2 regions of the Vibrio sp. QJM3NY_39 genome follow, and region 1 is predicted to be linked to the other one. Evidence: riboswitches for the same ligand, from Rfam matches in the RefSeq annotation. Region 1 holds a riboswitch; the other holds the start of a gene.
The links. A riboswitch is a leader RNA that binds a small molecule or an ion and turns the genes downstream of it on or off. The one in region 1 is predicted to bind cyclic di-GMP.

Region 1 (3,419 bases):
TCAAGCCAGTAAAAGAAATGGTAGAAGCGCATAAGTCGAGTGAGTTGGTAGAAATTGCCAACTGTGGGCATGTGTGCAACGTAGAAAACCCTGAAGAATTCAATCAACGATCTATCGCTTTTATTCAAAAGCAAATTCAGTGATTCTTTAGCAGAACAGATGCTCGAATAGAATTGAAACAAAAACGGGAAGCTAATTTTAGCTTCCCGTTTTTATTTGGAGGAGGTATCTGACCGAGTTGTTATATAAGGCCGTTGGAGCCACTTTACCTTTCAAAACCTGCTATTCAGGTGAAGCAGTACCGCACTGCCAACAAGAACCGAATTGTGCTTCGTTGACTTCATGACATTCTCCGCAACGCCACTCTTCATAAATGATCGAATCTTGCTGTTTCTGGTAGTCATTAACAACTGCCCGGGCTTTGCTCGCCAATTCTGGCTCATATAACCATACGTAAGGGTCAGTTTCTTCGGCAAATGGGATTTCCCCTTTCAAACCGAATAACCCTTCACCACGAACTTCACACGCAATATTCATACTTTCTAGTAATCCACAGATGATGTGGGCTTCTGTCGGATTCGATGCACTGAAGATTTTCATTGAGATAGAACCTTATCTGGCTATATGCGTTATTTAGCTATTATAAGTATACGTTATTCAGCCACAGGTGCTGAGCGAAATTTATTCATCAACCATTTAGCAATGATTGGGAATACACCCAGCAAGGCAAATGACAATAGTACTGAAGGGGACACGATACCCGAAAGTGAATCAATTTCCGCGAGTTGAGTACCAGCATTCAAGAAAACGGCAGTACCCGGTAACATTCCTATTTGACTTGTAATGTAATAGCGACTCACAGACATCGGTGTTAGACCCATCAACAGGTTGATAAGGAAAAATGGGAATACAGGAATCAGACGCAGAGAAAACAAGTAAAATGCTCCGTCTTTTTCAACGCCCTTGTTAATCGTTGCTAATTTGTCACCAAATTTAGTTTGGATCCAGTCACGTAACAGATAACGGCTACTTAAAAACGCGAGGGTTGCACCAATGGCACTGGCGAAAGAGACCAGCAGCAAACTATTCCAGAAACCAAATAGCGCAGCCCCTAACAGGGTCACAACAGCAGCACCAGGAATTGAGAAAGCAGTAATCATTACATACGCGACAAAATAGATAGCAGCGGCAGCAATGAAGTTGCTATCAATGTAGTCATTTAAAACGGCTTGTTGGGCCTTGGCATTTTCAAGCGTTAGGTATTGGCCGAAATTGACGCCTAACAAGACGATGGTTACGACCAACACAATACCCAATATCATTTTCTTACTCATTGATACTTCCTCTAAATTTTCAATGTATACCATTAGTATAGATAGACAGGCAAAGCATAGATTAACTTTCAGCAGATATAAAAAAAGCCGCAGTAAATGCGGCTTAGTTATGTATATAGTTTTTCACTTACAATGTTAATTGACGCGATTGATAAGCTCTTCACGACGCTGCTGCGGTATAACAGACCAATGTGTGCCATTGATCGCGCCTTCTAGCGCCCAAAGTAGTTCAATACTGACAGAAGACGCATGTGATTCTTTGATGGCGTTAAATGCGTTTACAGAGCCAGATTCATATAAACGCTCTACGGAATCGATCCCTGCTTTTTTCAACATACGCTCAGTGGCGAGTCGAAGGTTGGGCAGATCTTTGAGTCGAGTAGGCTTAGCTGAAGATTGCTCAGCTTTTTCTTCTTTAGCAAAACCCAGAGACGTTGTTGCAAGCTGCAAGATTTTCTCTTGGTCTTGCCACAGGCCTTCGGGTAAAGCGAAATATTTAGTAACGACAGGGAAACCACGTTTTTTGTAGACGTACGGTTGAAACCCTTGTTGTTCGAACTGTTTCGTTGTGCATTTGTCTGCTCGTATGTGCAGCTGGTCATTTACAACCAGAGCAAACATAGTGTCATCAGCAAAAAGACCGAAGCCACCAAACATCGAGCGTGATTTTATTTTTCCTAGGGATTCAAATAATTTCATTGAATCCTTTAGTATCGGTTTATCCATGTTATTTATCTCGGTGTATTTGAACTACGCCACCAAATAAGCAGGTCCGAGAGATTAGCAAAATGTTGCAATTAAATTGTCAATTAGCCGTAAATTACTAAATTATTAGTAGTTACTGCATTTTGCCATCGGTAACCCCGCTACCATACCAACGAGTGGTTTAGGCCGGAAGCTTTGCGTCTCACTCTTTCAAGTGATTTGCCCTGTGCGTGACTGATTGAATAGAATAAAGTTTTTGTTGAATGAGGCTCACACTTGTTATTTCAAAATGTGATACTGCTTCAATTAATGATCTTTCCAGTATGATACCAGGTTCATTGATGTTGTTGATAAAAAAAGCGCACCTAAAGGTGCGCTTGATTAAACTAAACTGAATTTATCAATTAATTTAACGTTTTAACTGTGCTTCGCTCAACAATTTCAGGGTGCATTTCGAATACACGTTTTTCATGGTCTTTGTCTTTGATGCGTTCTAACAAAATTTCGAATGCATTCTTACCAACACGACGCTTCGGTTGGTGAACCGTGGTCAATGGTGGAGAGAAGTATTCAGCTAACTCGATGTTATCGTAACCAATCACTGAAATATCTTCAGGGATACGAATACCTTGTTGTTGTAAGCGACTCATTAGGCCAAGTGCCATGGTGTCGTTAAAACAGAATACGGCTGTAGGGCGATCTTCCATTTTAATAATTTGATCAGCAGCAATCACAGCGGTATCACACTCAAAGTTGCCTTCAATGATTAGACGCTCATCAGTAGCTATTTTGGCTTCACCCAACGCACGTTTGTAACCTGCAATACGTTCTACACATGCTGCTTTGTCTAAGTGGCCACTTAAGCAAGCAATCTTAGAATGACCGCGTTCAATAAGGTACTTGGTTGCCAGATAGCCACCTTCTTCAGAGTTATCAATGATCTTATCGGCTTGAGAGGTCTCAGGGCCCCAATCCATGACAACTTTAGGGATATCAGCGTGACGGTCTAACATCTCTCTTAATTCTTCAGTTAGGTCTGAACACATAACCAAGATGCCATCTACACGTTTCTCTGCAAGCATTCGAATGTAGTCGCGCTGCTTCTCATAGATACCGCCAGTGTTACACAAGATCAAAGTGTAACCTTGACGGTAACAGTAACTCTCAACACCATCGATAACTTCAGAGAAGAATAGGTTGGTTGATTGAGTCACTAGCATGCCGATAGTGCGCGTTGTATTACATTTTAAGCTACGAGCAACAGCACTCGGCGCGTAGTTTAGTTCGTCTACGGCTTTGTTTACTTTTTCTTGAGTCGCTTCTGCAACAAAGCGAGTTTTGTTGATTACGTGAGAAACGGTTGTTGTTGATACGCCTGCT
Region 2 (3,419 bases), on a different replicon from region 1:
AACGGTGGGTTTGTTTACCACGCTTGGGTACTTAAGTATCGTGATGAGCCTAATATGGCGATGAAGACCTTTAAGTTCTCCATCTATCATCTCATGATCTTGTTTGTTGCTCTGTTGGCAGACCACTATCTACTTTAACAACTGGCGTTTCTACTTTTACTGAACAAGAAAACGGATGCTTTGGGCATCCGTTTTTGTTTGGTTGATGACTAAAACGCACTTAATACAAAGTAAGTATCTAGCGAGTACTTAGTCCACTTTGTTCCAAGCACTTTGCCAGTGTGAACCGACACCTGGTTCGTATTGAGTTGCTGTTGGAGCCCATTGAACACAGTAGCCAGAGTATGGGAACTCTTTACACTGATAAACGCCACCATCGCTGCTCAGAACCTTTGTTCCTGCTGTGTAAGACTCAATGCTTTCTGGGAACACGAAGTCGTAGTCGCCTGCTGGTGGCGGTGTTTGCTCGTCCATTAGGTGGAAATCAAGCGTGTTCTGATCTACTAGGTTACCTTGGTCATCTTTCGTCACGACCACAAGCATGTGGTGGCCTGGTTCCGACTTAGATAGAGTGAGTTGAACATCTTCAACTTGTCCATCTGATAACTCAGATTTCTGAGATGCAAGTGCTTCACGGTGATGGTTGTAAACGGTCAGTTCTGCTTGAATATCGCCAGTTGCTGCTAATGTAAGACCAAGCTGTGTAGGTTGGTTTTCATCAATAACATACTCAGATTCTAGGCCTGTGACTTCTAACTCATGATCTGGCTCTGGAGTATCAATCTTGTAACCGATCTCTACGCTCTTAAAGCCTGAACCTGATTTTAGATAAACAGGGTTCGTGCCATACACTGGCGCGAAATCGTTTTGATCGTTCAGCTGACCTGCTTTGATTTGCGTTTGCTCTTGATTGATCTTCGAAGCAAGCGCGTAAGACCAGTTGTTTGCTTTACCTTGTTCGTTGTTCTCAATCACTAACTCTGTACTGTATGAAGCGTTCTCACCAGATTGGTCGAAGACACGAGTGTAAACTGCGTCGCCAATGTTGAGGTCTTGAGTTGGATTGATTTGACCGCCTTGATCCCAATCCGGGATAACAGGGCCATCGCCGTCAAATTTTACATCGATAACGTTGTAGAAAGCCGCTGCAGTATCACCCACATCCCATACAGCAAGAATCACTTGATAACCTTCACGCTCTGGTACATTACACAAGTGGCTGACTTGCATCGGTGGTTGTTCCATATTGCCTTCAACAACGCAGAATGGCGTTAAATCAAAAGAACTGCGTGCCAAAGGTTGGTTTGGGTTCCAATCTGGTTGAGTAATGTAATATTTCCAATCACGGGTTTTGTGGTTCGCTGTGAACGTCCACTCAAAGTACTGAGATCCAGATTTGATAGGGCGCTTAACCCAGCGGTCTGCGGTTTGCTCGTCTAGCGCTGCCGCTAAAGAAGATTGTGCACTAGCGATTTTTCCATCGGCAGGGCCGCTTTCAGGAAAGCCCTCAGGGCCTTCTACACTTTGTGGTTCATATTGAATACCACCACAGCCTGTGTTTTTTTGTTGTGTATCACTCGCTGGGAATTTACACAACGCGACACGGCTTTCTGCTACGCCATTATCGTATGCCGAGACATAACCGTGACCGAAGCTTGCTCCACTGACGCTAAGTAGCGATAGCGCGATGAGCGATTTTTTTGGGAGTTGTTTCATTATTTGTCCTTAACTGTATTTGGCCGACAAAAAAGAGAACACTCCGGCATGCATTTACACTTAAATTCTATTAAGTGGCGGCCCCGCTATCATAGACAGAATATATGTCGACAGACCGGTGGCTTTGCGTCCTATTCTTTCAAATAGTTTGCCAGAAGTGAGTTTGAGCAAACGAAATGTAGCCAACAGCTTTTATAAATGCGACACAATAGATTTAAATGTGGAATGCTAATCTCGAACTTATAATTCTTAATACAAATTAACTTGCCATATGTGTTCCTAGGTAACATATAAACAATTGATATAAATAAATAAAGAAAGTAATTGCTCTAATTGTCTCTGTGAATGATTAATGGTTATTATTCTTTGTTCCTTACACCGATTGAGCGCATATCAAAACCAAACCTTTGGTTTCCACTAACCAAATCCTGACACGCCATGTATGAAAAGCCGGACAATTGATTGGTATAAGTTATATAAAGGAAGCAGTATGGAATTCACAGAACTAGATAGAGACGCGTTATATCAAACGTGGATGTCACAAAAGTCGCGAATGCGAATTACGCAAATGGAGTTTTCAAAAAATCTTGGAATGAACCAGCTTGATTTCTCTAGAGTGCTAAGAGGCGAGACGCCATTAACGATGTCTTTCATTAGCCACTTTTGTCGCTTACTTCACTTAGAACCTAGGAATGTGTTTCCTTCGCTTAAAGAAGGTAACAAGTCAGGGCCTAAAGTCGTTTATTTGAAAAGTAGAATGAGTGTTGATGGTGAAATTCAAAATGCTTACATCGAAGGAAATCAAGTAATCGTAGAGTATGCACACACCGTTCAGCATGATTAATTTTAGATCCAGCTTTGATTCTTAACTCCTTTTCTACAATCCTTTCACTTAGGGTATGGCATACTTGGTTGAAATATTGAATTTAATCTAAGTGCGCTATGAAACCTTTAAAATTTCTCTTGTTTGTCGCAACCTGCATTTTCATGTTTGGTTGTGCCGGCGGCCCGATTAAAACCGCAACCAAATTTACTACTTATGAAGATTTTCGACCTGGACCTGGTGGCGGTGTCGATTTAGTGTGGGCAAGAGTTGGGCTACGTGACGAACAACGTTTGAAATCCAAGTTGGATGACTATGACTCTGTGGTGATCGACCAAATCTTTGTTCTTGCAGAAGAAGGGACGTTGAATCAAGAAGAGATTCAAGAGCTCACTGACCATATGATTACCCGTTTGGAAGAGAAAATATCGCCTCACAAAACGATTGTTGATGGGCCTACGGGTAAAACGTTACGTTTAAGCATTGCCTTGAGCAACGTTGAAACACCAAATCCTATCCTAGCCGTAACCAGTAGTGTTCTACCATTCGGTCTTGCTATATCGACCATATCTAAGGTGGCAACTGGTGAGCACACCAATGTGGGTAGCGCTAGTGTCGAACTATTGGTAAGCGATGCTCAAGAGGGTACGCCATTATTTGCTGCCATCGACCGTGAAGCGGGTAATAAAGATTTTTCGACGATGATTGATTCGTTGGACGACGCCAAAGACGCGATCAACTATTGGGTTGAACGTTTAGGTGATACTCTACAGAACATCGGCGATGCATAGAAAGAGCACGTAATGCTAGAGAAAGAGAACCTGATTAAACTTGCTAGAATGCAGATGCCATTTGGCAAATACGCTGGTCGCACATTGAT

Region 2: another riboswitch for cyclic di-GMP. It lies ahead of gbpA (N-acetylglucosamine-binding protein GbpA); the one in region 1 lies ahead of AC3CHU_RS05495 (TfoX/Sxy family DNA transformation protein).

What each region holds. Positions count from the first base shown of each region.
Region 1 is NZ_CM173505.1:1,198,759-1,202,177, forward strand. Features, by position in the region: gene AC3CHU_RS05480 (alpha/beta fold hydrolase) at 1-143, shown strand, start outside; gene AC3CHU_RS05485 (putative signal transducing protein) at 283-600, opposite strand; gene AC3CHU_RS05490 (TVP38/TMEM64 family protein) at 654-1,334, opposite strand; gene AC3CHU_RS05495 (TfoX/Sxy family DNA transformation protein) at 1,470-2,060, opposite strand; cyclic di-GMP riboswitch class I at 2,188-2,273, opposite strand; gene purR (HTH-type transcriptional repressor PurR) at 2,444-3,419, opposite strand, start outside.
Region 2 is NZ_CM173506.1:138,889-142,307, reverse strand. Features, by position in the region: gene cyoE (heme o synthase) at 1-138, shown strand, start outside; gene gbpA (N-acetylglucosamine-binding protein GbpA) at 250-1,716, opposite strand; cyclic di-GMP riboswitch class I at 1,790-1,879, opposite strand; gene AC3CHU_RS16680 (XRE family transcriptional regulator) at 2,207-2,560, shown strand; gene AC3CHU_RS16675 (DUF3313 domain-containing protein) at 2,659-3,330, shown strand; gene AC3CHU_RS16670 (DUF3820 family protein) at 3,343-3,419, shown strand, end outside.